4 regions of the Gilvimarinus sp. DA14 genome follow, and region 2 is predicted to be linked to each of the others. Evidence: predicted binding sites of a transcription regulator. Region 2 holds the regulator's gene; each other region holds the start of a gene.
What was found. Region 2 encodes sigma-54, which starts transcription at its own class of promoters, with help from an activator protein. Its sites were predicted from a motif close to TGGCACANNNNTTGCNNT; they were not measured.
Positions count from the first base shown of each region.

Region 1: NHM04_RS16180 (phosphoribulokinase) is a predicted target of sigma-54. The motif match lies at 2,591-2,608, and genes of this name have one in related genera.
Region 3: NHM04_RS13010 (putative urea ABC transporter substrate-binding protein) is a predicted target of sigma-54. The motif match lies at 3,010-3,027, and genes of this name have one in related genera.
Region 4: NHM04_RS13770 (formate/nitrite transporter family protein) is a predicted target of sigma-54. The motif match lies at 1,982-1,999, and genes of this name have one in related genera.

Region 1 covers NZ_CP100350.1:3,691,079-3,698,789, reverse strand. Annotated here, with positions in the region: gene NHM04_RS16190 (glycosyl transferase) at 1-698, opposite strand, end outside; gene NHM04_RS16185 (mannosyl-3-phosphoglycerate phosphatase) at 695-1,537, opposite strand; gene NHM04_RS16180 (phosphoribulokinase) at 1,564-2,544, opposite strand; gene NHM04_RS16175 (hypothetical protein) at 2,648-3,433, opposite strand; gene NHM04_RS16170 (hypothetical protein) at 3,439-3,705, opposite strand; gene proB (glutamate 5-kinase) at 3,795-4,919, opposite strand; gene cgtA (Obg family GTPase CgtA) at 4,945-6,135, opposite strand; gene rpmA (50S ribosomal protein L27) at 6,259-6,516, opposite strand; gene rplU (50S ribosomal protein L21) at 6,531-6,842, opposite strand; gene leuS (leucine--tRNA ligase) at 7,077-7,711, shown strand, end outside.
Region 2 covers NZ_CP100350.1:3,332,049-3,339,759, reverse strand. Annotated here, with positions in the region: gene kdsC (3-deoxy-manno-octulosonate-8-phosphatase KdsC) at 1-218, shown strand, start outside; gene lptC (LPS export ABC transporter periplasmic protein LptC) at 221-802, shown strand; gene lptA (lipopolysaccharide transport periplasmic protein LptA) at 789-1,310, shown strand; gene lptB (LPS export ABC transporter ATP-binding protein) at 1,313-2,038, shown strand; gene NHM04_RS14590 (RNA polymerase factor sigma-54) at 2,176-3,696, shown strand; gene hpf (ribosome hibernation-promoting factor, HPF/YfiA family) at 3,747-4,037, shown strand; gene ptsN (PTS IIA-like nitrogen regulatory protein PtsN) at 4,039-4,497, shown strand; gene rapZ (RNase adapter RapZ) at 4,503-5,381, shown strand; gene NHM04_RS14570 (HPr family phosphocarrier protein) at 5,381-5,656, shown strand; gene yjgA (ribosome biogenesis factor YjgA) at 5,662-6,180, shown strand; gene NHM04_RS14560 (YhdP family protein) at 6,204-7,711, opposite strand, start outside.
Region 3 covers NZ_CP100350.1:2,982,008-2,989,718, forward strand. Annotated here, with positions in the region: gene NHM04_RS12995 (urea amidolyase associated protein UAAP1) at 1-66, opposite strand, end outside; gene NHM04_RS13000 (ABC transporter ATP-binding protein) at 63-854, opposite strand; gene NHM04_RS13005 (ABC transporter permease) at 851-1,672, opposite strand; gene NHM04_RS13010 (putative urea ABC transporter substrate-binding protein) at 1,714-2,754, opposite strand; guanidine-I (ykkC/yxkD leader) riboswitch at 2,846-2,950, opposite strand; gene NHM04_RS13015 (DUF1631 family protein) at 3,337-5,712, shown strand; gene NHM04_RS13020 (PilZ domain-containing protein) at 5,705-6,061, shown strand; gene hemL (glutamate-1-semialdehyde 2,1-aminomutase) at 6,058-7,344, opposite strand; gene thiE (thiamine phosphate synthase) at 7,341-7,711, opposite strand, start outside.
Region 4 covers NZ_CP100350.1:3,149,062-3,156,772, reverse strand. Annotated here, with positions in the region: gene NHM04_RS13775 (bifunctional protein-serine/threonine kinase/phosphatase) at 1-1,070, opposite strand, end outside; gene NHM04_RS13770 (formate/nitrite transporter family protein) at 1,128-1,943, opposite strand; gene NHM04_RS13765 (translocation/assembly module TamB domain-containing protein) at 2,191-5,718, opposite strand; gene NHM04_RS13760 (autotransporter assembly complex family protein) at 5,715-7,436, opposite strand; gene NHM04_RS13755 (23S rRNA (adenine(2030)-N(6))-methyltransferase RlmJ) at 7,593-7,711, shown strand, end outside.

The DNA of each region.
Region 1 (7,711 bases), 360 kb from region 2:
TCCATGCTCATGGAAAATTCACCGGCAAGCGGGTAGCGGAAGCTGTCGATAAAGTCCAGGTAGTTATTGTGGCCACACACTTTTTGCAGTGCGCGCACCAGCGGTGAGACTAACAGACGACTGACTCGGCCGTTTAATTTGCCGCCCGCGGCGCGATAGTAATAGCCCTTACAGAACATATAGTTAAACGTTGGGTGCGCTATGGGGTAAAACAGCTTGGCGACAATATCGCGCTTGTAGGTGACGATATCGCAGTCGTGCAGGGCGACGGCGCGGGCGCGCCCTTTGGCCAGCGCGTAACCCAGGCAGTACCAAACATTACGACCTTTACCCAGTTGCTGCGGCGCCAAGCCCACTTCATCCAACACTTGATCCACGGCTTTTAAGCGTGGGCCATCGTTCCACAAAATAGAGTGTTTTTGCGGCAGGCGAGCGAAGAATTTTTTCGCTTTTTTATACTGCTCTTCATCGGCGCGATCCAGGCCGATAATAATTTCATCCAGAAAAGGCACCTTGGACAGCTCTTCGACAATGTTATCCATTGCCGGGCCTTCCAGCTCAGAATACAAGCAAGGCAGCACCAGGCACATGGGCTTTTGTTTACCCCACTCCATTAGCTCGGCTTCAAGCTCCTCGATGGGTCGATCGCCCAGATTATGCAGGGTACCGATACGTCCGTTTTGAAAAAAGTCACTCATGGTGCTTCCTCATGTTCTGTTAAGCCGGCTAAGGCTTCCTCGACGCCCTCGCGCCAACCGCGAGCGCCCTCAAAAGGTGCACGAATAGCGTTAGTTAAACTATCATCGTGCATGTAGGTTCCATCCGGGTGCGGCATTACCACTGACTGATCCACCGCTTTGAGCATTTGCAGGTCATTGGGGCTGTCACCCAGCGCAATGCTCGCCACCCTTGCCCCATAATAGGACTCATACAAGCTCAGCAAATAGCGTACCGCATCGCCTTTATCACAGGTGGCCATCACATGATAAAAACGCCCACCTTTGAGCACGCGTAAATTATGCTTGCGCAAATGTTGGGCAAAATCAGCAAGATCCGCTTCATCTTGATGCCAAAGCAGTGGTTCTGAGGCGGCTCTCGTCATCGCTTTAGCGGCCGCTTGCTCGCTGAGCCCGGTGCAGTTGACCACATCATGCACACTCATATCGGCAAAACCGGTAAAAGAAAAAGTCCGCTTTAGCTGCGCCAAAATACGCACAATTTCTTCACGATTAGCACCGCGATAAATTAAAAAGTCATCGCCCTGTTGTTCGGCGTTTTCCAGCTCTACCCCCAGTCTTTGACGCTCTGGCGCAGGCATTACAATTAAGCTGCCGTTTTCACACACATAGGGGCTGGTGAGCGACAACTCTTGGCACAGGGCACTCATCTCTGCCTGGGTTTTACTGGACACCAAAACCAGGGGAATATTTTGCTTTTTTAAATGATTAATCGCAGGCAGGGCGTCGGCATACGAGTAGTCGTGATGATTCAGCAGAGTACCGTCAAGGTCGGTAAACACGGCAATAGGCTTTGCCACAATAAAGCTCCATTATTAACTGATTATTAGTGATTGATATGGCATTGAATGGCAGCCACCTGATGGTTCTCTGCCAACTCTAATACAATATTAGCGCGGGCGGGCATCTCACTGAGCATCCAGCGAGTTAAGCGCTCATAGTGGGCGATAAATCGCTCTATCTGCGCAGCGCTCATCACTCGCGAGTGTTGCAGCTGTGCGTCAGTTAACGAGTCTCGCAGTTTTTGCTCCTGCAGCTGACGCCACTCCAGCACTTGGGTAAAAGACGGCGCTTTTAGCATTACCAGCAAGTCTATTTGGGCAAATAGCGCCTGATAATCGGCCAGGGCATCGTTGACATAGCGACGCCAATGGCCGTCGATATCTTCTTCTTTTTCCAGGGCATTAATGGGTGTTTGCAAATCGCTGCTGCGCTGCGCTCTAGCCCCCACACACCAGCCCTCAAAAATTATGATGTCGGGACGACCCTGCACTGTGTCCCACAGCTCGCGGCTCACGCAATCATCCTGAGACTTATCAAAGCGAGGAATCGGGGTAAGCTGCTGCGCGCCGGCTTTTTTTAACTGCGTAAAAGTCTCAAGGGCGAGGGGTAAATTGTGCGTGCCGGGAACGCCGCGCGTTGCCAGCAACGGATGAGTGTCGCGAGCGAGCTCAGCTCTTGCCGCACGGGAGAGGTATAAATCGTCGATGGACAGCGCACAAACGTTAAGACCGTAAACCGCTTCCAGCAATACTTTTAAAATACTGGCGGCGGTTGATTTTCCGGTTCCCTGGGCGCCGTTTACGCCCACCACATAAGTGCCCTTTCCCCTGGCACTAGCACAATGCGCAGCTAAAGGCTGGTACAACGCACACAAGCTTTGCGCTAACGGCTCAGGCAAAGCTAGCTCGGCGGCAAACTTGGCGCTGAGCTCATCGATATCGAAAGTCTTTGCAGCATCCTGGCGCAATTGCTGGGTAAAAAAGTCTGGCCACAGAGCGGCGGGCGTTTGACTGGCATCAGGCATAGCATGGCCTCCTTTTAAAGTCCTGCTGACTCACTCCAAGTTAGCCAATGCACAAACTTTGCCACTACAGTGTTAAGACCTGATTACGCATCTCCCACAAAATCTATGGCACTAGCCGCCAATGGCCCGCATACCACACGCCGCATAAGTTACCGAGGAAACGGCGATTGATAACCCCGCGACTGAGGCACGAACGTTCGAGCAGTTGCGCATTTACCAAACCGCCGCCCGCCGGACTGGCCGCGAGGGTAAAATGAACTCTAAAGTAGCCTGCGCGACTTTTCACCGCCCCCGGCCACGCCTGAGACAGCGCCGTGAGATAGTCGAAAATAAGGTTCAGCTCAACATCACCAGCCTGCTCACGTAAACTTAAGGTGAGTTCATCCCACTGCCTGCGAGTAAAGTGCAGCGCCGGGCGCTCCACCAATATTGCAACTGGGGTGTCCGCAGCGCGGATAATATCCCCAAGCTGAGTGGCCAGATTTTCAGGGTGATATTCCAGCAGCTGGTAATTGTCCACTTCAGGTAACAAGCCACGCTTGCACTCGCGATTCTCAGCCAGCTCCAAATCCCACCATGAGAACCTGGGCCAATCGCTGGCCTGACTCAAACGGTGAAACCGCGTATTTAAACCGCCGCCAATACTGATAAAACGGGTGTTGGGCTCGCGCTGTAGCAATTGCTGGCAGCGGTTATCGAACCACACACTTTGCTGCACACACTCGATACTGGCACGGGGACAATAGTGGGGGCAGCGCTGGCAACAGAGCTGCCACAACTCGCGTGCAGCGCGATCGCGCAGACCAATTTCCGGCCAGCGTGCATCGGCTATGGCATGGCTGTATAGGCTATCGAGTTGCGGCGCGGGAACAGCAAGTGACGGATTCATACCTGTCACGCCTCTTTGCCTTGATCATGCTGGTTATCGGGGGCGCACTGCCCCGCTTGGTAGTACTCGCGCATGCGCAAGGCAACCGACAGCGCAAAACCCTGAATGTAGGTTTCCTGGTTTCCGACATGAGCCAGTATGCCGCTGTCGCTAACCCGCTCTAAGGTTTCCCTGGCCGCACGAGTGGCCAGGGTGTGCGAGCCTAGCCGCGTCACTAAATACTGGTGCAGGCGCCGGCGCATCGAATCATTTTCCAGTGCGTTTTGCTGCATACAACCTCCCTTGGTAGAGAGGTCATATTAACGCTAATGATAATTATTATCGAATAAGAAAACTCAATCTATTTGTCTGTGCTGATTGCTCACGCGGTTACCACGAGGTTATCCCGGTGAATCAGTTCTTCGTCGCCCTGATAACCCAACAGCTTATGAATATGCGCACTGGGTTGGCCAATGATCTTAGCGGCCTCCGAGGCATGGTAATTCACCAGACCCCGAGCCACCTCGCGTCCATTGCTGTCCATACAAACAACTAGTTCGCCGCGGGTAAAGTCTCCCTTTACCGCTTTCACGCCGACCGGGAGCAGGCTTTTGCCCTTCTCCAGCAACACCTTGACCGCACCGTCATCGAGCACAAGGGTGCCGCGGGTTTGCAAATGGCCCGCTATCCAACGTTTGCGCGCGGCCTGGGGCTGCTGATCCGCCCAGAGATAAGTGCCCAGGTTATCGCCGTTGGCAAGACGGGTTAAAACACTGTCTTGACGTCCCCCTACTATCACAGTGTCCGCCCCCGAACGCGCCGCAACCCGCGCCGCGCGCACCTTGGTGATCATACCGCCGCGTCCCAGGCTGCCGCCGTCACCGGCCATGGCATCCAGGGTTTTGTCGGCGGCGGCCACTTCACTGATCAGCTTGGCCTCGGGGTTGGAGCGCGGGTCGGCGTTGTACATACCATTTTGGTCGGTAAGAATGACCAACAAGTCTGCATCCACCAAATTGGCCACCAGCGCACCCAAAGTGTCGTTATCGCCAAAGCGGATTTCATCGGTCACTACCGTGTCGTTCTCATTCACCACCGGCACTACCCCCAATTCGAGCAGTGTGGTGAGGGTCGAGCGGGCGTTTAAATAGCGTTCGCGGGAAGATAAATCATCGTGGTCCAGCAGCACTTGGGCGGTGTGCAACTCAAAACGGGCAAACTCGGCTTCATAGGTTTGAATTAAACCCATCTGCCCTACCGCAGCGGCGGCCTGTAGGCGATGAATTTCGGTGGGCCGCTCGCGCCAGCCCAGGCGAGTCATACCGGCGGCTACTGCACCGGAGGATACCAGTACCAGCTCAATCCCGCGCTGGCGCAACTCGGCCATCTGCGCTACCCAGTGGGAAATTCCAGCGTAATCCAGCCCCTTGCCATCATTGGTTAACAGGGCACTGCCAATTTTTACCACCCAACGGCGCGCGCGGGTTATATCCTGACGTCTTGTCATTGAATTCAAAATCTCGGGCTAAACGCTAGGGCGCGTAGATAATTTCCACGTCATCGTCGTCTTCATCGTCATCCTGCTGCTTTTGCGCTTTGCGCGCAGCGCGGTGCTGCTCGCGCAAGGTTTCAATGCGCTCGCGCACTTCGGCCTGCATAGCATCCTGGAAATCGTATTCCGCCTGACGCGCGTCATCGTCTTCACGCTCGGTTTGCCACAGCGCTTCCAGATGACTCATCAGTGCCGAGGCCAATGTATCCGTACCCAGGCCACTGGCAGCGGCAATATGGTAAGCCGGGCCCTGCCAGCCCAGTTCATCAACAATTTTCTGACAGATCTGCTCGCGCTCCTCAAGGGGCAGCAAATCCACTTTATTCAGCACCAACCAGCGCTCGCGCTGGGCCAAATGCGGGCTAAAAGTTTCAAGCTCGCGGGCAATGGTACGAACATTATCTGCCGGGTTACTGCCATCTGGCGGTGCGACATCTACCACATGCAATAACACCCGGCAGCGAGTCAAATGTTTCAAAAAGCGAATCCCAAGGCCGGCACCTTCGGCCGCACCCTCAATCACACCGGGAATATCCGCCACCACGAAGCTGCGGTGATCCTGCACTTTTACCACCCCCAGGTTAGGCACCAGAGTGGTAAAGGGGTAATCGGCCACCTTTGGCTTGGCCGAGCTCACCGAGCGGATAAACGTACTTTTACCGGCGTTCGGCAGGCCCAGCAGCCCCACATCCGCCAGCACTTTCATTTCCAACTTAATCTGCCGCACTTCACCTTCACTCCCGGGAGTGGTCTGGCGCGGGGCGCGATTGGTACTGGATTTAAAACGGGTATTGCCCAGGCCGTGGAAGCCACCCTGAGCGACTTTTAATATTTGCCCCGCCTCGGTCATATCGCCCAGTGTTTCTCCGGTATCGACATCGATTACCGTGGTGCCTACAGGCACGGGCAGGGTTAAGTCTTCGCCGCTTTTACCGCGACAGTCTTTACCCCGGCCAGACTCACCACTCTCGGCGCGAAAGCGGCGGGTGTAGCGATAGTCCACCAGGGTGTTGAGGTTTTCGTCGGCACGCAGAAACACACTGCCGCCATCGCCGCCGTCGCCGCCATCGGGGCCACCTTTGGCAATAAATTTCTCCCGCCGAAAACTCAGGCAGCCATTACCGCCGCGGCCGGCTTCTACAAATATTGGTGCCTCATCAACAAATTTCACGGTCTGACCCCGATAAAGAAAAAATGTAAGTGTAACAACAAAAAAAGCCCCATCGCTGATCGACGGGGCTCTTTTGCATTCGGCCTGGGCCGAGTGGCTGCCTGGCAGCCAAACCTTCGGGAGTTACGCGGTTTCGATCGATACGAAACGACGGCTGTGCTCGCCTTTGGTTTCAAATTTTACAGTGCCGTCTGCCTTGGCAAACAAGGTGTGGTCTTTACCAATACCTACGTTTACACCGGCGTGGAACTTGGTGCCACGCTGACGAACAATGATAGAGCCAGCTGAAACAGCTTCACCGCCAAAGCGCTTAACACCAAGGCGTTTACTTTCCGAATCGCGGCCGTTACGTGTACTACCGCCTGCTTTTTTGTGAGCCATGAGTAAACTCCTGCTTAACCTTTGATACCGGTGATTTTAACTTCAGTGTACCACTGACGGTGGCCCTGACGCTTCATAGAGTGCTTACGACGACGGAACTTGATGATTTTCACCTTATCCGCGCGACCGTGGTTTACCACCTCGGCAGTCACTTTAGCACCGTCTACTACTGGCGCACCGATTTTAACGTCGTCGCCGTTGGCTACCAGGTACACTTTATCGAATTCGATTTTCTCGCCGGTGGCCACTTCGATTTTTTCGAGCTTCAGGGTTTCACCTTCCACTACACGATGTTGCTTGCCACCGCTTTCAAAAATTGCGTACATATTTGCTCCAAATAGTCTTGGACGGCACGAAGTAACACAGCCTTGCCGTGGGTTTCGAGGACTTGCGCCGTTTACAGGGGCCGCGATTTTAGGGGAAACCCCCGACCAAATCAACTCCTTTTGCGCATTATTTCGGCAATTGTGCGGCTTGCGCCCCTTGGTCTGGCGCGGGCTACCCCCTATAATGCCGCATCTTTATTTTCATCCAACAACCGCAGGGAATCTCAGCCCACAATGCAAGAGCAATATCACCCCGCCGAGGTGGAAACCCAGGCCCAACAGTACTGGGAAGAAAACCAGAGTTTCGCCGTGACCGAAGACACCAGCCGGGAGAAGTTTTACTGCCTGGCCATGTTCCCCTACCCCAGCGGCAAGCTGCACATGGGACATGTGCGTAACTACACCATCTCTGATGTTATCGCCCGCTTTCAGCGTATGCAGGGTAAAAACGTATTGCACCCCATGGGTTGGGATGCCTTCGGCCTGCCGGCGGAAAACGCCGCAATCAAGAACAGCACAGCTCCAGCCAAGTGGACCTACTCCAACGTCGAGTATATGAAAGGCCAGCTTAAGCAACTCGGCTTTGGCTTTGACTGGAGCCGCGAACTGGCCACCTGCCAGAGCGATTACTACCGCTGGGAGCAGTGGTTTTTTACCCGCCTTTATGAAAAGGGCCTGGTGTATAAAAAAATGGCCACCGTTAACTGGGACCCAGAGGACCAAACCGTACTGGCCAACGAGCAAGTCATTGATGGGCGCGGCTGGCGCTCCGGCGCGGTGGTCGAGCGCAAAGAGATCCCCCAGTGGTTTATCCGCATTACGGCCTACGCCGACGAACTGCTGCAGGACTTAAATAAGTTGCCGCACTG
Region 2 (7,711 bases):
AAATTGCCCACATGGGCGACGACTGGCCCGACCTTTCCATCATGACCCGCGTTGGATTAGCGCTTACCGTGCCCAATGCCCATGCCAGTGTCTCCGAATACGCCCATTGGATTAGCCACCGCGCTGGCGGCGAAGGCGCCGTGCGCGATGCCTGCGATTTAATTTTGCAAGCGCAAGGCAATTTTGAACAGGCCATAGCGCGCCACACCGGAGGCTAAAGATGCGCCAGCGCCAGCCCAAAACCTGGTTTGTCCCCATCGCCCTATGCGCCCTATTAGTGTTTGTCGCACTGCAGTTTTCCCCCCGCGACATCAACCTCGGCGAGACGGATACCCGAGCAGGCGTCAGCATTGCCCCCGAAACCTACATCATCGGCATGAGCGATCGCGCCTACGACACCGCCGGTACTTTAAAGCACACGCTGCATGCCGAACGAGTCGATTATTATCAGGCGGAAGGACAAAACCGCGGCGATATCATCGCCCCGCAGTTAGAGTTCTACAGCGAAGGTAAAGCTCCTTGGTACTTAAGCGCAGCACGCGGCACCGCGGACAATCAACACCAGACGTTAATGCTGGAACAGGAGGTTACGGCCCACAGCGATCACCCGAAGTTCGGCCGCGTCACCATCAGCACCGATGACTTACTGATCGACACACAACGCCAATACGCCCACACAAGCAAACCTGTTACTATGCTCAGCGCTCGCGGCAAGACTACTGCCACAGGGCTGAATGCCGACCTGGATGAAGGCCAAATAGAATTGTTAGCCGAGGTAAAAAGCCTTTATGATCCCCTTTAAATCGCAATTTTCGGTTATCACCGCCGCATTTCTTGCGACCCTGCTTTTTACCCTCAAAGCCCAGGCTTTGCCGGACGACCGCGAGCAACCGTTCCAGCTGCAGGCCGACACCCAAACCTTCGACCAGAAAAATGGGCGCATCACATACAGTGGCAATGCCCTGTTACAACAGGGGTCACTATTGATAAAAGCAGACACCATTACGGTGGAGTTTACCCCCGACAACAGCGTTAAGGTCGTCACCGCCAAGGGCAAACCTGCTCACTTCCAACAAAAGCCCAGCGCCGAACGCGGCATAGTCAGTGCCGAAGCCAACGAAATTGTCTATGACAGCGCCAACAACACCGTTTCTATGACCGAAGCTGCCAAGCTCGAGCAGGACGGGGCGATTATGCGCGGACACAGCATTCACTACGATCTGACCCAAGAGCTGGTTAACGCCCAGAGCGATGCCGAGGGCCAGGACCGTATTCAAATGACCATTCCACCGGCGGCAATCGAGCAGTAAGCATGGCAACACTGAAAGCCCAAAACCTGGCTAAAAGCTACAAAGGCCGCCAGGTTGTTATCGATGTTTCCCTCAGCGTCTCCAGCGGCGAAATCGTCGGCCTACTGGGCCCAAACGGCGCCGGTAAAACCACCTGCTTTTACATGATTGCAGGTCTGGTTAAAGCCGATCGCGGCAGTGTCAGCCTGAACGAACAAGACCTCACCTCACTGCCGATTCACGGGCGTGCCCGCGCCGGTATTGGTTATCTGCCGCAAGAGGCCTCGGTGTTTCGCAAGCTTTCGGTGGCCGATAACATTCTCGCCATTTTGCAAACTCGCAAAGATCTCAGTGCCGAGCAGCGCAAGGATGAGCTGGAATCTCTGATGCACGAGTTTCACATCACTCACATTCGCGACAGCCTGGGCATGGCTCTGTCTGGCGGCGAGCGGCGCCGCGTTGAGATCGCCCGCGCCCTGGCCACCAACCCCGCGTTTATTTTGCTAGATGAACCCTTCGCCGGGGTCGACCCCATTTCGGTGAGCGACATTCAGCAGATTGTGCGCCACCTGAAAGACCGGGATATCGGCATTTTGATCACCGATCACAATGTGCGCGAGACGCTGGGCATCTGCGAAAAAGCCTATATTGTGTCCGAGGGACATATCATCGCCGAAGGCAACTCAGAGGACATCCTCAGTAATGCGAAGGTACGCAAAGTGTATCTGGGCGAAAACTTCATGCTCTAAGCGCCCACATCGCCTCAGCCCATCTTGACTTTTAAATTTTTTTGCGCCTCAGGCATAAACATTGCTTAAACGTGTTGCCTGCGAGCAGTAGGCTGACTACACTCTGCGATTAATGCCCGAAAGAAACATCAAAAATTATGAAGCAATCGCTACAGCTTAAGCTGGGCCAACAGCTCACTATGACACCTCAACTGCAGCAGGCCATTCGCCTGCTGCAGTTGTCTACTCTGGATTTACAACAGGAAATCCAAGAGGCGCTAGACTCCAACCCTATGCTGGAAATGGAGGAAAACCTCGACAGCGAACAGAGCGATAAAAACTCTGAAGCTAACGACACCCATGAGACCGCTGAGGCGCGCGAAACGGCTAACGCCACTTCCGAGACACCAACTAACAGCAGTGACAACGATGGCGACCCCCAGGCCGACAGCGAGTGGAGTGAGGCCATCCCCCAAGACCTACCCGTCGACACCAGCTGGGATGACGTCTACGAAAGCTCTGGCCCCGCGCTGCCGGCCAGTAATTACGAAGGCGATGACAGCGATTTTGAAAGCCGCCGTGGCAGCACCGAATCTCTGTACGATCACTTGATGTGGCAGCTCAATCTCACGCCCCTGTCCGAGCGCGACGAGCTGATCGCCATGGCAATCATCGACGCCGTCGAGCCCAGTGGACTACTTAGCACCACCCTAGAAGAGATATACGAAGGCCTCAGCGAAAACCTCGAAGAGCTTGAGCTAGACGAAGTTCAGGCGGTTAAACGCCGCCTGCAACAGTTTGATCCCTCGGGGGTGTGCAGTGAAAACCTGACCGACTGTCTGCTGGTGCAACTGTCCCAGTTCGATAAATCCACTCCATTTCTCGACGCCGCAAAGCTGATCGTACAGCAGTACCTACCTCTACTTGGCAGCCGCGATTACCGCCAATTGATGCGTAAAACCCGTCTCAAAGAGCCGGAACTTGCCCAGGCGGTGGCGCTGATAAAGAGCCTCAATCCGCACCCGGGTGACATTATCGACACCCGCGAAACCGAATACGTGGTGCCGGATGTGTTTGTCGAGAAGCGCGAGGGGCGCTGGACAGTGGAGCTAAATCCGGACATCGCGCCACGCCTGCGCATTAACACGGGCTATGCATCACTGGTAAAACGCGCCGACTCCAGCCGCGAAAACACCTTTTTAAAGAACAATTTACAAGAGGCGCGCTGGTTTTTGAAAAGCCTGCAAAGCCGAAATGAAACCCTGTTAAAAGTGGCCACCTGCATCGTAGAAAAACAACGCGGTTTTCTCGACTATGGCGCCGAGGCCATGAAGCCTCTGGTGTTGCACGATATCGCCGAGCTGGTAGAAATGCACGAATCGACCATCTCGCGGGTGACGACGCAAAAGTATATGCACACCCCACAGGGTATTTTCGAGCTGAAGTACTTTTTCTCGTCCCACGTCAGTACCGATTCAGGGGGTGAATGTTCCTCGACCGCAATTAGAGCTATCATTAAAAAGCTGATTGCCGCCGAAAACCCGAAAAAGCCCCTCAGCGACAGCAAGATCACGCAAATGCTGGCCGAGCAAGGCATTCAGGTTGCCAGGCGCACCATCGCCAAATACCGGGAATCTCTCAATATTCCGCCGTCCAACGAGCGTAAAAGCCTGGTGTAACATTTCCGGGGCGGCGCAAACTGCCGCCCCAGACAACAGAGGACTCTAGTATGCAAGTGAACATCAGTGGTCATCATTTGGAAATTACCGATGCCATCAATAACTATGTACACACCAAGCTGGAGCGTTTGACCCACCACAGCGAATTTATTACCAGCATCAACGTCATTCTCGAAGTCGAAAAAAACACCCAAAAAGCCGAAGCTATTATTCACGTCAATGGCAAAGATATTTTTGCCGACGCTGACTCCGAGGATCTTTACGCCGCCATCGACGCCCTAACCGACAAGCTTGATCGCCAGTTGATTAAGCACAAAGAAAAGCTGAAAAGCCACCGCTGATATCATGCAAATAGATCAAATACTCTCCCCCCAGCGTACCCTATGTCGCATCGAAGGCGTGAGTAAGAAGCGCGCCCTGGAAATTCTCGCCAACACCATTGCCGAGCAGGTGCCGGGAATGGATGCCGATGATATTTTCAGGCGGCTTATCGCACGGGAAAAGTTAGGCTCCACCGGCATCGGCCATGGCATCGCCATTCCCCACTGCCGTATTCCCGGCTGCGACTCCACCCTCGGGGCACTCATCACCCTTGAAGAGCCCATCGACTTCGACGCTATCGACGGCGAAGCGGTGGATGTCGTATTTGCCATGCTTGTTCCGGCCGAAGCCGAAGATGACCATTTAAAAACCCTGGCAGCGCTTGCCTCAGCATTAAATGAAGCGCCCTACCGTGACGCCTTGCGCCGGGCCGAGTCGCCAGAGCAGCTGTATCAAGCCGCAATAGATCAGCCGGATTAAATACCATGCATTTAGTGATTGTCAGCGGGCTATCGGGCTCGGGTAAAAGTACAGCCCTGAATGCGCTGGAAGATGCGGGCTACAACTGTATCGACAACCTACCGGTCAGCTTACTGCCGGCGCTGGTGGCGCAAATCCAGGTTCACAAAGACGCTGAAAATCAGAACTTTGCCATCGGCATAGACATTCGCGACGCCTGGCAAGACTTGGGTATTTTTCCGCAGATGGTGCATACCCTGAAAGACGCCCATTTGCCATTCACTGTGGTGTTTCTGGATGCCGAAACCAAGAAAATTGTGCAGCGCTTCAGTGAAACCAGGCGCAAGCATCCCCTGAGCGATAAGCATCGCCACCTGAATGAGGCGATTAACACCGAGCACCAGCTGCTCGGCCCCATGCGCGATACCGCCGATATCGTCATTAACACCACCGATTTAAATCTGCATCAGCTGCGCGATTTAATTAAAACCCGAGTGGCTGAGCCTGCCAGTGAAGGCATGGCGATACTGTTTGAATCTTTCGGTTTCAAGCATGGCCCGCCGAACAACGCCGACCTGGTGTTCGACGCCCGCTGCCTGCCCAACCCACACTGGGATCCAAACCTGCGCCGACAAACCGGTAAAGACGCCGACGTTATTTCGTTTCTAGACAAGGAACCGCTGGTGCAGCAGATGTATCAAGACATCAGCCATTTTTTGGATCGTTGGTGGGAACACTACCAAGCCAACAACCGCAGCTACATCACCATCGCAATCGGTTGTACTGGCGGCCAGCACCGCTCGGTGTATTTGTGTGAAAAACTACAACAGCATTTTAGCCGCAGCCTGGAGAACGTTCAGGTTCGCCATCGCGAGCTGAATGACAATTTGCACGAGTCCCATTAATGCCACAACGCACTGTCACCATCGTCAATCGCAAAGGCCTTCACGCCCGCTCCGCGGCCAAGCTGGTGGCACTGGGCAAAGAGCTACCCTGCAAGGTGGAGATACATCACTGCGATAAAAGAGCCGATTGCACCAGCATGATGGCCCTGATGATGCTGGCTGCGGGCCTGGGAACAGAAATTTGTGTGCACGCTGAGGGTGAACGCGCCGAAGACGCCCTCAACGCTGTATGCCAACTGATTGAAGCGGGCTTTGACGAGCTCAACGAAGAGTAAACGCTGTGAACGATACAATAGATTACGACGAAGAATTTGACGAAGGCCCCAGTAAAAGCCAGCGCAAAAGAGAAATGCACGCCCTGCAAGAGTTGGGACAACAGCTCACCGAATTAAGCGACACTCAGCTGGCCAGTATCGAGCTGCCAGAGGAAGTACACGCCGCCATCGTCGAGATGCATCGAATTCGTCAGCGCGAAGCGCGCCGTCGGCATTTGCAGTTTATCGGCAAAATGATGCGCAAGGTCGATGGCGATGAGGTCAAAGCTCGTCTGGAGGCGATCAAAGCCCAGGGCTCTTTGAGCGTGCAACGTCAGCATTTAATTGAGCAGTGGCGCGATCGCATGCTCTCGGGCGACAAACAGGCAGTGTCAGATTTTATCGAAGCCTATCCCAACGTCGATATTCAGCACCTGCGTCAGTTGGTGCGCCAGGCGCAAAAAGAAAAATCGCAGAATAAACCGCCCGCCCATGCGCGCAAATTGTTTCGCTGCCTACGCGACACTCTGGCCGAGGCCGATTGATTCAAAAAAATAAGGCGCCGCTATCACTCGGCGCCAAGATCTTCGGCAACGCCTTCAAACTCAGATACCGGGTCGTCCCAACTGCCGCTAATTTTGTAGCTGACGCTGGTTACCTTATTCATCTGGTCTTCAAATAATTTACTGAGCACAAACACCCCGGCAGCTGCCGGCAGGCCCGCTGCCAAAGCGGCAATCACGGTTAAATTCCCCCCCATGGGGATGGTCGCCACCAGCCGGGTATCCAAGGTTTGCTCGACCAAATCCACCGCCCCCAAAAGCTGCATCCGCCCCGACGGGCTCTGCATCTGCACAGGCTCGGTTATATTCAAGGTGCCACTGGCAAAGGTTAAGCCACCGTTGATATGGTCGAAGGTCAATCCGCTTTTATAAAGATCGGAAAAATCCAAGCGCACCCGGCGTGCCAGAGAATCAAAATTAAACAGCCCCATCAAACGCAGCAAGCCCTCGCTGGCACCGGCATTGGTGCGAATAAAACGCCCCTGTTCGATATTGGCCTGCACCTGGCCGACCAGCTTTGCCAGGGCAAAATCCTGCGGCGCTCCCGGCCAACCCAAATCCAGACCATAGCGCGCCGACTCACTTTCAATACTGGCGGGCGCACCCCAAGCGCTTAACACCTGCCCCATATCTGTGGCGCTCAGCAGGGCCTGTAACTCAGTTTGCACGCCCTCTTCGTTCAACAATACAGACACTTGCGCACCACTGCTCGGCGCTACGCCAGCCACACCCAAACCCCGTATATCGCCTTGCACATCGACAAAGTTCAGCCGTCCCGGCTCTGGGCGAAAAGCGAACTGCCACTGACCATAGGGCTTATCATCTACACTTACCGCCGCCACAGATACATCGACTGCAGGCCAGGTTTGCAACTGCTGCCACACCTTTGCCACCGGGCCATTGTCATTTTCACCCTGCTGTTGCTCGGAGTCATTCGCAGCGGGTTCCAATAAACTTGCGGGTAAATTCAAACTGACTAAGTCCAGCTGCAAAGGCTCTCCGGCAGCCATGGGCCAGAACAACTCACCGCTTGCCAATGGATGCTCCAACCCCAGCAGCCAGGCTTCAGGCAGCTGCTTGAAACTCAGCGCCAGGTCCTGCAATTTCAGCCCGGCTATGCTGTGCTGCTTGAGTAGAATTTCGGCTTCAATGGGTATACCAAGGGTCGCACCGGCATTAGCGAAGTCTGCATCCGAGCCTTGGCCGCGCATTGTTTTAACTTTGTCCCAGGTGCTCAACCAAGCCTGCGGGTCAATCGAGTTTAGCTCGCCGGTAATACGCAGTGCGGGTTCGGCGGCAAGCTCGGGCTCTCCGCCCAAACTGATAGCACCGCCCATTAGTTTTTTACCGTCCTGTGTCAAGTGCAACATGGCCCGCAAACGATCCAGATAGTGCACATCCGCCAGCGCCGTCTGGGCGCCGAGAATATAATTTAACGTCAGCAGTCCCGATTCCCCTTTCGGTTTGCCGAGAGGCGCAGGTAGATCAATAGCCGCACTGTGCAAATCCGCCT
Region 3 (7,711 bases), 350 kb from region 2:
GCGACGGGCCTCAAAAGACCAGTGACTGGCGCCGGGGATGGTGGTGGTGTAATCAATGCTTTTCACGCTGATTCTCCGGTCGTCTGTGTGCTATTGGGTGTATTCAATTGCTGTTGCATTTGCTCAAGGGTGTCGCTGGGCATTTCGCCGACCGGTAAGTCGTAGGTAATTTGCGCACCCCAGGCGCCAGGGGCTTGAGGGTCGTGACGCACCTTGTCAAACACCCACAAGCGCGTGCCCAGGTAAAAGCCCTCAGATAAATCGTGGGTGACCATAAAAACGGTGAGCTTATGTTCGCGCCACAATTCCAGAATAAGCTTGTGCATATCGGCGCGGATGCCCGGGTCAAGGGCCCCAAAAGGCTCGTCCAACAGCAGTACTTTAGGTTTGCGAATTAATGCCTGGGCGATAGCCAAGCGCTGGCGCATACCGCCGGATAATTCATGGGGAAACTTGTTTGCCGCGGGGGTGAGCCCTACTTTTTCCAGCAGTGCCTCAGCTTCCTCTTTGACGGCTTTTTTACGACCTCCCCACAGTTTTCCCAGTAGTGGCGAACGTTCGAATTCGCGCGCAATCATCACGTTTTGCAGCACGCTCAAGTGCGGGAACACCGAGTACTGTTGAAAGACAATTCCGCGGCTCTGATCGGGTTCATCCGGAATGGCCTGGCCGTCGATTAACAGTTGGCCTCGGGTGGGTGACTCCATCCCCAGTAGCATTTTTAAAAAAGTACTTTTGCCGCAGCCCGAGGTGCCGACCAAGGTGACAAACTCGCCATCGTTAACGGTTTTGTTGATATCCTCCAGGACGACGTTATCGCCGTATTCTTTCCAAAGGTTTTTAATGTCAATCATGCCTTACCTCCTTGGTGGTGCCAGGGGAAAGCGAGCTGGCTGGTTTTGGCCAGTAGCCAGTCAATAATAAAAGCCAGCAGGGTAATCCAGGCGACATAGGGAAGAATGACATCCATCGAAAGGTAGCGCCGTACCAAAAAGATTCGATACCCCAAGCCATCTGTTGAGGCGATCCCCTCGGCGGCAATCAAAAACAGCCAGCCAGCCCCCAGCGAGAGCCGCACGGCGTTAATAAGACGAGGCATCAGCTGCGGAATGAGTACTCGCCAGACGATATGCCAGGTGCTGGCTCCCAAGGTTTGCGCCTTGATTAATTGCTCGCGGGGAATTTCCAGTGTGCAGCGCTGAATATCCCGGGCGATAAACGGCGCGACGCCAAAAATAATTAGAGCCACCTTGGAAAGCTCTCCCAGACCAAACACGATAAACAGAATAGGCAAAAGCGCCATGGGAGGTATCAGAGAGATAACGGTGATTAACGGCGCCAGCGGAGCGTAAGCCGTAGGTAGCGCCCCGGTGAGCAGGCCCAAGCTAAAGCCGATGAGCGCGGCAATGCCAATGCCCAACCCTAAACGGGTAAGGCTGGACGTGGTGTCTTGCCAGAACAGGTATTCGCCGGTGCGTTTGCTGGGCTCGAAGGCCAGCCGCGAAATAGCATCGCCCATTTGGCCGAAGCTCGGCAACAGCTTGTCGTTGGGGTTAGCTTCCAGCCGCGCGTCTGAGGCGATCACATAGATCAAAATAATCAGGGCAAATGGCAGCAGCCCCATTAACAGTCTGGCGGGTTTGGAAGGGGTTAGGTTGACCAGTCGTTTCATATCGGCTCTCAGACGGGGGCTGCGCCCCCGGGTCGGAGGTGTTACAGCTCGCCGTCGGCAGCCATTTGCATATAGGTGGTGTCAAAGCGCAGTTGGGTATTGGCGCTGTTACCGTAGGTACCTTGCGGGCCTTCTACGCCGATAAAGCCGGCATCCGGTGCACCTTCACCCAGCAGACCGTGGTCGAATGAAAATTCGGCAACCTTCTGCATGGTGTCTAACAGTTCGTCGCTGTTGACCAAGGCCAGGGCATCAGAGGGGGTGTAGAACATTTTGGTTTTAGCCAATTGCGCCTCATAGCCGGCGCGATCGGTACCTGAGGCATTACCCATAGCTTCGCGCGCGGCAATACCCGCCTCGTCGTCGCCACTCATCAGGCCCATAATTTCGTACCAGGCGCCGACCAGTGCTTTACCGAGTTTGGGGTTTGCTTGCAGAGTCTCAGTGTTGACCACCAGCAGGTCCATGATTTCGCCCGGAATCTGCGATGAGTCGAATACCAGGTTGGCGTCATCTTCGGCCAAAATCGTGTTAAGCAGCGGATTCCAGGTAGTGACGGCACTGACCGAGCCCGAGTTATACAGGGCGACCATATCCGCATCAGAGGTATTGACTACCTGCACATCGGCTTCGCTCATGTCTACCGTTTCCAGGGCGCGGGCCAGCAGGTAGTGGGAAACGGATAGCTCGACCAGATTGACGCGCTGGCCTTTGATATCGGCCAGTGTGTCTTTATCCCGCAGGATGACACCGTCATTGCCGTTGGAGAAATCGCCCACAATCAATGCGGTGCTGTCTACGCCACTGGCGGCGGGAATGGTCAGCGCGTCCATATTGGTCATGGTGCAGGCGTCGAATTCGCCCGCGGTGTATTGGTTGATGGACTCGATGTAGTCGTTAATCTGCACCACTTCGATATCAATGTCGTACTTGTCGGCCCATTTATCGACGATTTTCTGCTCGGCGCCGTAGCCCCAGGGCATCCAGCCGACGTAGATGGACCAGCACACTTTAAAAGATTCGGCCGCCTGGGCCTGGAGAGAGAACAGCAGCGCGAGTGCTGCGATGGACAGCTTTTTCATGGTAAACCTCCGAAGGTTTTACTCAGGGTTACTGGAGCACTTTTGGCAATCAGGCCAATTCGAAAATCACGCCCGCAGGCATGCTTTCTAAGTCTCCCGGGCTTTTATCCCGCCGTGTAACCCTCGCTTCGAAGGTCGAAAGCTCTCGGACCAGTCGTGGGAGGATTATCCCACCGGAACCCTAGCTTTCTATTTATTGCAAATTGTCGATTGTCCCTACTTGCCAAGGAAGTGCGGACATTGTCGCCTACTGACTAAGCAAAAGAGATACCAGAAACATGGTCGTGCCGTAAAGCCCGCTGTTACGGGCGCTCCATGAGCGGTTAAAAAATTGAAGGTGAATGGATGAGATATGAGCTGCTCCAAGTTGGTGCTGTAATACGAAAATAATGTACGTTTTTGGTGCTTCGGTCGTATTATCGGTAATCACACGTAATTGGTGTATGCGGTTTGATGTTCTAGCCTTGCGTTAATGTGCGCCAACGCACAAACTCACATATACTCACAAATATTAACGTTCATAGGGTCAAGGTGGCCTGAGCAAGGTATTGCTAAATCGAGGTGGGGATGGAATCGAAAACTATGAACAAACCAACAGGAGAGGGCGTCGAGCCGATGGCCGAGTCGTCACAATCACATCAAGCATATAATACTTTGTCGCAGGCACAGGTTAGCCGGTATATAGAAGCCTGTGTCGCCGCCACGGACGATTACGTCGAGCAAAATTTTCCCACGTTCTGGGGTGACTGGATCAAGTCGATCGAAAAACGTGAGGAACACGCCCGCTCAAATAAAGAGCAAGTGGCGCTGGGAGAAATCATAAAGCTATTACAGCAGCGCGCGGTCTATATTCAGAGGCATTATCTCGAACTTCTGCACCAATGTTTTAAAGAGTTTGCGCGGCGGGAATTGGTTACCGCCACGGGGCAGGAGCGCTTTGCTCGCAACGAAGGCCTGACCCTGGTGGATAACTCCGATCTGGAAGAAACCATCGCGATTACCTCTATTTGCCACCGTAGCGACTCTCAGCTAGCAGAGCCTTTGTGGGCCTTGCATCAGCGCTTGGCGCTATTAAATGGAGGTAAAAAAATTGATGAGCGTGGCAATCCGGTCAGCCCTATTCAGTTCTGCGATACACTGCGTCGGGCTTTGGAAAACCTAGCGCTGGACGCACGCACCAAGGTTGTTGGCTACAAGCATTTTGAAGCTGCTCTGATTAAACCCCTGGCAGGGCTCTATGAGGATTTAAACGCCTTTCTGGCCAGCCAAGGTATTTTGACGAATCTGCGCTATAGCGCCGTGATGCGTGAGGAATCTGCGGAGCAGGCGGCACCTGGGCTGCAGGACGAGAGCGGTAGCGACAGCGCTGAGGCGCAAAGCCTAAAGTCTCAGGAGCCTGAACAGTCGGCCCCGCGTCGCCGCGCAACCGATCGAATCTTTGCGGATGCTGAAAACCGCGATCCTGCTCAGTATCAGCAGGGCTTAGTCAGTGCAATTAAGCTTTTACAAACGCATTTGGGGGCGAATTTGCTCGCCGGTGGGCAGAGCCGCTCACCGGCGGCGAGCCCTCAAAGACAAAATCATGCATCCACCACTGCTCACTCAGCAGGCGCGCACGCAGGCATTGAGCCTCTAGTGGGGGCTGTGGGCGTGTTGCAGCAGCAATTAGCGACCCAGGCAAAAGTGCTGGCCGACGTTAGTATTGGTGAAATTCAGCCTCAGCCAGTCGCCAGTGTGTCCAGTCAGTTAGTCGATGAACTGAAAAAAAGCGGTGATAGAGATGGCCGTTCTGATGAAATGTACACCATTGAACTGGTGGGGCTATTGTTTGAGTATATTTTATCTGACGATCAGCTACCGGATTCGGTCAAAGCGCTATTGAGCTATTTGCATACCCCAGTACTTAAACTGGCGTTTATCGATAAGGAATTTTTTGAAAATGTAGACCATCCAGCTCGCGTGCTTTTGAATCAGATGGCCGAAGCAGGGGCGCGCTGGGTGAGCAACGACGGCTCCAGCCAGTACAACATCTTTGAAAAAATAAAAACCACCGTTTTCCAAGTGCTGGAAAAATTTGGCAATGACGTAAAGGTGTTTGCCGAGGCGTCACTGGAGTTTAGTTCTTATATCCGCAATGTCTCGCGGCGTCAGGATTTGATGGAAAAGCGCGCGATGGAAAAAGCTCGCGGGGAAGAAAAGCTTCGCGAGGCAAAAATACTGGTGAATACAAAAGTATCCCACCTGATTGATGGTCGCGACTTGCCTTCACCAGTTTTGTTATTGCTATTGTTACCCTGGTCCGATTATCTGTCTTTTGTCATTTTACGCTATGGCGCGGATTCCGATTCATGTCAGCGCGCGCTTCAAGTGGCGCAAAATTTGATTTGGAGCGTCGAGCCCAAGCTTTTAGAAGTTGACAAGGTAAAGCAGTTGGAAATGCAGGATGCATTGTTACAAGCCTTACAGGCTGGATTTGAAACCATAGGTTACGAGCAAAACAAATCCCGTAAATTGTTGGATGCTATCGCCGGGCTGCAGAAACTCGCACTGAAAAGCCAGAAAGCTGAACCGGCGCCAGAGCCTATGCGGGCAAAACTGGAAAGTATGGCGGCGGAAAAAGCGGGTAACGTCGATATTGAGAACACCAACGCGAGCGCGGAAGAGGCTAAGCTGATTGAAAAGCTCAAACTTATTGAGTTCGGCACCTGGCTTGAGGATGATAAAGGCAAACGCATAAAAGTGGCTTGGTACAACCACAAAACCATGCACTATATGCTAGTGGATCAGCAGGGTCGAAAAGTGGCAATGAGCTCTGCGCTACAAATGGCTCGAGCAATGATTGCCGGCAAACTGCGTATCATCGCCGGCAGCACCAAACCGTTTTTTGAGCGGGCTTTGGAAAACATTTATCACAGCTTAAACGCGCGCGCCTCCGGCGAGCTGTTAAATCGTGAGTAAGACAATGGTCGAGCAACCGAAACAAGACGGTCGCAGCCAGCAGCGCCAAGGTGCTGGGCAGAATATTGATGTGTACGACAATACGCTCGATGCCTATCTTGGGCGTTTGGTCAATATTCACAGCGACGGCTTGATGCTCATTGGCGATCAACCCTTTGAGGAAGATAAGCTGTACCGGCTGGATTTGCATTTATCCGAGCCGGTTAATCAGCGCAACAGTATTCAGCTGGGTGTGGATTGTCTGTGGGTTCGCAACGCCGACGATAATGGTAAACACTGGGCGGGGTTCAGTATCATCGATGCATCCCCCCAAGCGTTGCAGGATATTGAATGCCTGTGTAAGCGTTAAGGCTCCAGCTGGGCGAATACCTCAGCGGCCTTAGCGATGGTGGTGTCAATATCGGCGTCGGTATGTGCTTGCGACATAAACCCGGCCTCGTAGGATGCTGGCGCCAAGTAAACGCCTCTATCCAACATGCCGTGAAAAAACCGATTAAAGCGTTCCGTATCGCAGGCCATCACCTGGCGATAGTTACTCACCTGTTGCTCCTCGGTAAAAAATAGCCCAAACATACTGCCAACACTGTTGGTAGTAAGGGGAATACCTGCGCGCTCGGCTTCGCGGGCGATGCCATTCACCAAACGTTGAGTTTTGCTCTCCAGGCGCGGGTAAAAGTCAGGCGCCTGCAACAGTTCCAGGGTGGCGATGCCGGCGGCCATAGCAACCGGGTTGCCCGACAAGGTGCCGGCTTGATAAACAGGTCCCTTAGGCGCGATGTATTCCATAATCTCACGCTTACCGCCAAAAGCGCCTACTGGCATGCCGCCGCCAATGACTTTGCCCAAGGTGGTAATATCGGGCTGAACTTTATAATAGCCTTGAGCGCCGCTGGCACTAACGCGAAAACCTGTCATTACCTCGTCAAAAATCAATACGCTGCCATTCTCGTCGCAGACTTTACGCAAGCTTTGTAAAAAGCCGGGTTGCGGTGGAATGCAGTTCATATTGCCAGCCACAGGTTCCACAATGACGCAGGCCACCCGCTCGCCGTGCTGAGCAAAAAACTCTTCCACCTGATCGGCGTCGTTATAGTTAAGGGTGACAGTGTGCTCGGCCAGTACGGCAGGCACCCCCGGTGAGCTGGGGACACCCAGTGTGAGCGCGCCGGATCCGGCTTTAATCAGCAGTGAGTCAGAGTGGCCGTGATAACAGCCTTCAAATTTCACGATGGTGTCGCGCTCGGTGTAGGCTCTTGCCAAGCGGATGGCGCTCATGGTCGCTTCGGTGCCTGAGTTAACAAAACGCACCAGGTCCATGCCCGGCATTCGCTCGCATACCATCTTCGCCAGCGTGGTTTCACGCTCGGTCGGGGCGCCAAAGGTCAGGCCTGACTCTACTGCTTGAATAACGGCAGCAATCACCTCCGGATGGCTGTGCCCTAGTACCATTGGGCCCCACGACTGCACATAGTCGATGTATCGTTTGTTATCGACATCGGTGACATAGGCACCTTTGGCGCTTTGCAAAAATATCGGGGTGCCGCCGACGGCTTTAAAAGCTCTGACCGGTGAGTTAACGCCGCCGGGGATAAACTTGGCGGCTTGGGCAAAAAGGGTTTCGGACTGAGTCATAAAACGCTCCTCGCGTTTTGGTTCTGATTTACATGTTGGGAAAAGCTTTGGCTGTATTCGGCGATATTATCCGCGTGGTACACACCTTGGCATACGGCCGTGTAGTTGGCGCCGTAAGCTTTTACTTGATTGGCATTACCTTGGTTAATACCGCCGATAGCGACAATAACTGTGTTGGGCCAGCGCGCTCTGGCCTGTTGCAACAGTGCCATGGGGGCCGGTGGGGCATTGGGCTTGGTTGCGGAGGTAAAGAAACGCCCGAAGGCAATGTAGGTGGCGCCGTGTTGCAGCGCTTGTTCGGCCAGTGCCAGGCTGGCGTGGCAGGTTACCCCGATAATGGCATTGTCTCCCAGTCGTTTACGTGCCA
Region 4 (7,711 bases), 180 kb from region 2:
AATGTCTGTCCCTCGATGTATTCGGTGGCGATATACAAATATCGCTTGGCGCGCGAACGCTCGGCGGCTTTCAAGACATGGACATTATCAATGCGCCGCGCAATCCAGTCCTCCATTAAAAAATGCTCTAAGTACTCTGGTTGACTGCGCATTTCCACCGAGGGTGTTTTGACCACTACCTTAGCGCCAGTTTCTAAATCTTCGGCCAAAAACACATGACTGCGACTGGAGATATAAATCTCGCGCAGTACCTTGTAACCATCAAACTCCATGCGCGGCTGCAGGCGCGGCGGCAGCGGCAGGCTATGCAATTGCTGCTGAACTTCATGCATACCACGAAGCGGCAAACTATCCACCTGTAACAGCTGGACGCTCAGGTTGTCATCACTGCCATTGGTAAGCGCCAAGTCCACCATGGCTCGGGCGGCGCGGTTTAAGTCCGCGGCATGCTCTTGCCATATACGCGTAATTTCTGCCGCCGAAGCAAACTCATAAAGGCCATCGGTAGCGAGCAAAAAGCGATCGCCCTCTTGCAGGTTCAGCTGTTGGTAATCCAGCTCAAGGGTATATTCCACCCCCAGCGCGCGTGTCAGGTAGCTGGTGTTGGCGTCGATGCGGCGGCGGTGATCTTCCGTTAGAGGTTCCAGCGCATCACCCGCGATACGGTAAATACGGCTGTCGCCACAGTGAAAAAGATGCGCGGTATTGGATTTTAAAATCAGTGCGCAAAAAGTGCAGATATAACCCTTGTCGCGCTCAAACCGGTAAGGGCTATTGCGAGTTTGCGAGTACAGCCAGGAGTTGGTGGCCTGCAACACTTTGCGAGCGGCGTTCTTTACCGACCAGGCATCCGAGGTGCAATAGTAATCGTCGAGAAAACTCGATACCGCCGTCTCGGCGGCCACTTGGCTGACGTGACTGCTACTGATCCCATCGGCCAATGCGATCGCAATGCCTTTGCTGCTGAGCAGCGGCTCGTTGGGAGTACAAGCGCCGACAAAATCCTGATTGATTTTTTTGCGGCCTTTGTCTGTGCATTGGCCAATACGCACTTGTAACTTATCGTTCATGAATCAACCAAAAAACTCCGCCCACCAATGGTGGACGGAGTCTCAACTGTACGCGTTTTAGCGGCCGATGCTGCGCTCGGGGCTGGTACGCACATGGGTGTAGTACAAGGGCAAGCCCACTAACAGGAAGCCGCCCACCAAATTACCCAGAGCAGTGGGCAACTCGTTCCACAGCAGGTAATCCGCTACCGTGAAGTCACCGCCCATAATCATAGAGAAGGGGAACAAAAACATGTTCACAATAGAGTGCTCAAAACCCATAAAGAAGAAGAGCATTACCGGCATCCACATAGCCGCCATTTTACCGGTAGCCGAGGTAGACACCATGGCACCGACAACACCCATGGATACCATCCAGTTACACAGCATGCCGCGAATAAAAATGGTGATCCAGCCATCCAGGCCGTGAGCCTGATAACCCACGGTACGGGACTCACCAATCTCACCCACTTTGGCCGCCAGGGCGCCGCCATCTACGTTGTAGCCGTAGGTAAGGATAAACGACATAAAAAAGGCGACGGTTAACGCGCCGGCAAAGTTGCCACAAAACACCAGCCCCCAGTTGCGCATGACCTGGCCAAAGGTGACGCCGGGGCGCTTATCAATTAACGCCAGAGGCACCAGGGTAAACACCCCGGTTAGAAGGTCGAACTTCATCAGGTACAACATGATAAAGCCCACCGGGAAGAGCAACGAGCCAATCAGTGGGCTGCCGGTTTTGACGATCACGGTAATCGCGAACATTGCCGCCAGGCCGAGAATCGCGCCGGCCATAAATGCGCGGATTAGGGTGTCCTTGGTGGACATGTACACTTTCTGCTCGCCGGAGTCGACCATCTTGGTGACGAACTCGGAGGGTTCAATATAAGCCATGGGTTTTCCTTCCAATTAAAGTTGCAGTCAAACCCTAATTGGCAATCCTTATGCCAAGCGTAAAAGAATCAGTAACCAACTGATTTCAATAGAGAAATAAGTAAGCACTGAAAATCAAGTGGCAGGAGCTGCCCCAAAAACGCACCACATTAAAGCAAGCGACCAAAATTAGCGCTTTAAAGGATGGACAGATCGAGGGCAAATTCAGTGCAAATGCAAAAATATAGCGGTGCACGCGCACCAAAACTTACCTCTGCATACGGAAAATTAAGTCAGCACTTTGTACTTCGCCGGATTCAGCCTCCAGGCGAAGGTTATCGGAAATAAAATAAGTCAGGCCCACAGTTGAAATGCTATCGAACAGCCCGATCGCATAGTGCACGTACAAATCTTCGGTAAGATATTTACCCAGCCATAAGCTGCTGTCTTTGACATCGTCGTCGGATTTAATGGTCAATTCGTCCAGACCGAAACGCCCGGCAATATCATCGGCGACAAACTGACCGCGTTTAATCCCGAGCTTGGCAATGGCATTCACCAGCATAGAGGCCTCACCCGATGATGCCCCGCTGATAGGTTTGCCGGTAAACAGCATACTCATGGCATCACTTTCGGTTTGCTGTGGGCGGGAAAAGATCTCGCTGGTGGGGTTTTGCAAGGTACCACCGATAATCAACCCTACCTCAACCTCTTCCACCTCGCGGGTAGCGGTGACATTCAGCCCCGGATTGTCCATGGGCCCCTGAAAAGACAAGGTGCCTTTTTCGATGGTTAAATCCTGGCCGTAGGCTTGAAAGCGCCCATCGATAATATTGATATTGCCCAGGGCAAAAAGGGCGCGCTCGGGTGATTTGTCGATACTCAGCTCACCGCCCAAGCGGGCCTTAAAACCAGCGGCATCGAAACTGACTTTATCCCCCAGAGCAAACTCCACGTTTACGTAAACTGGAATATTACCCTGATTCTGAGGATCTTCAGCGTCGATAACCACAACATCGTCGGACACCTTGGTGGCCGACACCGGCAAGGTATTGATAACCGCATGCGCCTCGGGCACCAACGCGCGACCACTGACATCAATACGCTCGGCGCTCGCCTGCAGCTGTAAATCTGGAGTGAAATATAAGTTGAGCAACTCGCTGTCCATCACATGAGCGTAATCGCCAGTAAGCGAGGCCTGCACCTGCCACTGCGGCTCCAGCAATTGCTCGGCCTTTGCCTGCAGTGACAAACTGCCATCTTCCCCTGCACGGGTGTTGACCTCAGCGGTTAGGTCGTCTTGATTACCCTGCACGGTAGCGTTGAGCTGGGTAAAGCTAACCCCCAGCGAGGGCGCCTCGAAGGCTGCGCCGGATACACTGGCATCCACCACTAGCTGTGGATCGGAAAAGGTGCCGGATATTTGCGCGCGGGCATCCAGCCGCCCCTCTATATCTCGCACAGCAGGCAACAGCGCCTCCAGTGGCGAGATGCTTTGCATTTGCGCCAACACCTCGCCCTGCAGATGCTTGCTGTCCATCTGAGCCAGCAGCTCGGCATTGACACTGCCATAGTCGGTAAACGCCAGCTCGGCGGTGGCGGTTAAACGAGTATCCTGCTGCTGAATGTGCAGACCAAATTCATCCAGCGGGTAGCGATCGCTCTCGGTGTCGTTGAGGCGGTAAATAAACGCGCCGCCCACCGCGCTAAAGTCAGCATTGAGCTTGGGGACGCCCCCTTCAGCCCAGCTGAACTTGCCCTGCCCCTGGAGGTAGCCTTCAACATCTACCTCTTCTTTGAGCCAGCGACGCAACAAATTTAGCGGCAAACGCTCCACGGCAAGCTCACCGGCAGCACCCTGGCCCTGCTGCCACTTGCCTGTGACGCAGGCCGACGACTGCACCTCCCCGGTTTGTTGCCTGCGAGTCAGCAGGCAGAAATCGCTCACCGTCACCCGCTCGGCCGCCGCGGTAACTGCGACAGGGCTTTTCAGCTCCATGGGACGAACATAGGGCGTGGTTATCGATAGTTGGCGCAATTGCCCCTGCCATTGCTGCCCATCCCAGCCACCGCTGATTTGGGTTTCACCATGGGCGAATTGATCCTGCAGTAAACTGGCCGTTAACTGATGTTCTGACGGGCTGCCAGTAAACGACACATTGGCGCTCTGATAGCGACTGCCGGCCAGCTCAAGGCCCTGGGCCTCGGCTTGCAGAGACAGCGCCTGACGCTGCAAATCGGTCACTTGAGATTCCAGCGCCAGCTGCTCAATCCGATTATCGCCCCAGTGTAAATCCACCGCCGTGGCGCCGCCTTCAAGCTGGGGGCTTTGGCGACTGCCACCCAAGTGCCCGGAGGCATCCAACTGCCCGCCGATACGCGGATCAATCTGCTCTAGCAAAGGCGCGCGCAGGTTCCAGTCCAGGCCAAAGGTATCGCCAATATGGCCGTTCACCTGCAGTAAATTGCCGCCCAGAGATAACTGCACCGACGTTAACTGCAGGCGTTCTTGTGCGAGGCTGGCAGCGCCCGAGCCCTGCACCGCCAGGCCGCGCAAGCTGCCGCTTAAACGCTTAATCGAGGCATCCAGACTTAGTTCGCTGTTTTGCCAGCGGCCGCTGGTGCTAAAACTGCCGTTTATTTGCCCCGGCCAGCCTTCCAGCACCAGCGCCGGGTTAAGTTGTTCGACCTCAGCCTCCAAAGCCCAGGCGACCAGCTCCTGCCACTGCACATTGCCACTGCCCGATAACTGCATGGGGTCGGCCGCCAGTTCAATTTTTGGCAACACGATGCCCTGCAAATTGCCTTCGCCGTCCAGCTGCACATCCACCGCCGGATAGCCGACCAAGGTGTACTGGCCATTAAACTGCGCCCGGTAATCATCCAGCCAGCCGTTTACGGTGAGTTCGCCGCCGGCCTGCATGTCCTCTACCGCCGCAACATCGGCCCAGTAGGCGGCCACCGGCTGTACCGGCGCGGTCAGGGTAGCCTGTAAATCGGGGGCATTTTCCACCCCGGTCTTCCACTGCCCCTGGGCTTCAATCTCAGCCGGGAGAGTCGTCGCCAAGGTGAACTCCAGCTGCGCAATATTGCCGTGTGCTTCAAGCTCCGCCTGCAATTCGTTGCGATACAAAACCTCGGGAACAAAACGGGTCACATCAGTGGCTGCGGGGGTTTGTTCGGACACGCGCATGTGGGCGGCGGCGCTCAGCTCCAGACTGTAGGGGTAACTGAGACTGGCCTGCCCCTGTAGCGATAAAGTCTGCCCAGCGGTGGCAAGGTCCAGCTTATCGATGGTAAGAGAGCGCGGTCCGTAGGTTAGCCCGGCCTTGATATTGTCCAGCGAGTAGCCTTCCTCACCATAGTTGACCTGAATGCCATTCAGACTGACATCCGATGCCACCAGGGACACAGGAACGCCCAGATCTGGCCACTGAAATTCCGTATCGTTTGCGGGGGCCGACTCGCTGATAGGAATATTTACCTTAGCGCCATCCACATAGAGCTGGTCGACTATCAAAACTCCCCATAGCACCCCCACCGGGTGCCAGGCGATATCCAGCTGCTGCACGTCTAGCTGCAGCGCTTCGGTGTGATAGCGAATGTCCTTAAGCTGCACGCCGCGCAGCAGCGCGCCCTGCACATGGGTCAGCTCGGCGCCTGTGGCTTCGCGCACTTTAGTCAGCAACCAACGGGTGCCAGGCTCGGTAGCAATAAGGATGGTGACGGCGCACAGCAACGACATGGCCAGTACCACCACAAACAGAATACTGCGCAGTACTAAGCGTTTAATCACAAATCCGGCCCCACGCTTAAGTGCACACGCCAGCCTTCGTCGCCGTCCAACGCTTTGGCAATATCGGCGCGCACCGGCCCCACCGGAGAAATCCAGCGCACGCCTACACCGACGCCGCGGTAGGGATCGAGATAACCCTTATTGAAGGCGGTGCCCTCGTCGTAAAAAGTGGCTAGGGAGAAATCCCCATAGATTCGATGGTCGTACTCCACGCTGCCGGTTAACAGCCGCGAGCCGCCAATCACTATGCCGTCGTCGTTGACGGGGCCCAAAGTTTTGTAATCATAACCGCGCACGCTGGCATCACCGCCGGCAAAAAAGCGCTGCGAAATGGGCAACTTGCTAAAGTCGTCCACCTCGGTCACGCCACCTTCTGCGCGAAACAGCAGGCGGCCATCCCCTAACGGCAAAATAAATTTTACCCGCGAATAAACCTGCGCAAAGTCAGTGCTGGAAACCAAGGCGTCGCTGGCCCCTTTTACGCGCAGCATAATATTCCAGCCCCGACGCGGGTACTGCACATCCGTAGAGCTGGAATAGGAGGTGGAGTACACGGGGATAATCAGCTCCGAGGTATTCGAGGGTGCATCGCCAAATTTGTACTCTTCTTCCTCGTAGCTCAGGCCAAAATTATTCAACCACTGGCTGGTCTCCCAGCTGGAGTAATTCAAGCCCGTGGCTAGGCGGTTACTGACCGAATCGTTGATATCCTCCTGACTAAACCCGGTATACAGACGCAGCACCTCGTAGGCCGGGCGAGCCATAGGGATGGAGTAGCCCACCTGATAGGTGGTAATCACTTCCGAGGCGTTAACCGTGGCATCCAGGCTGTGACCGCGACTGTTGATATAGCGGTTTTCATAGCCCAGCAAAATGCGCGGGCCAATATCCGAGGCGTAACCAACACCCACCGAGTAGCTGTGCTTGGGGCCTTTTAACAGTTCGATATGAATCGGCACTTCGCCGTTTTCCAGCGCGTTTAACTGCGGTTTAACACTTACCGAGCCAAAATAATTGCTCGCCTGTAGCTCGCTGCGCAGCTTAACTAAATCCTCCGAGCGGTACTCCTGGCCGCGCTCTAAAGTGATATAGCGATCAATCAAACTGTCGCGCAGAATATCGTGATTAACGGTAATTTCACCGACTCGGTAGCGGGCTCGGGTGTCGAGGATTAAATGCAGGCGCGCGCTGTTTTGCTCTTGCGATACCAGCACTTCAGAGCGCACCAGTTTGGCATCAAAAAAACCCTGCGCACTGGCGGTCTGCAGCAAACGGGTTTTAAAAGATTCGTAAGTGCCATGATTGAGCGGCGCACCGGGCTTGAGGCGAGTGTCGTTAACTAATTTAGTCAAGGCGCTGTTATTCTGCCCCTCGCCCTCCAGCAAAATTTCTACCTGCTCGTAGGTAACCACAGGCCCAGGCGTAAGCGCCAGGCTCAGGCGCCAGCAGTCTTCGGTGCGATCAAAAGTTTTTTCCGCCTCCAGCTGGTAATACCCCAGCGCCTGGGCGGCTTCGGTCATGCGTCGATCGAGTTCTTCGCCCAGGGCGCGCACGTGCCAGCGAGCCAGCCGGCAGGACTGACTCTCGACGTTCAAATAGGCGCGAATGTTATCGCGCAGCTGATCGCTGCCACCGGACAACACCAGTTCGGGAGCTGCAGTTGCGCGCGCAGCCAATAGCGCAAACAACCACCACAGCTTTGTCCAGCCTTGAGACATAACACTCCCGTTCCAACTTCTCTTAATCAGTCTCACAGTCTACCATCGCCAAAGCGCTATCACCTACGCAAAAACCCAGGTAGTCACCCCGCAGTTTTTACCGCGCGGGCACGGCTTTCGGTCTATAATCGCCTGCTTCGTACAAGGCCTTTCAACATGCTCAGTTACCGCCACAGTTTTCACGCCGGCAATCACGCCGACATTCTCAAACATTGCGTTTATCTCAACTGCCTAGGCTATTTGCAACGCAAAGACACCGGCTTGCGGGTAATTGA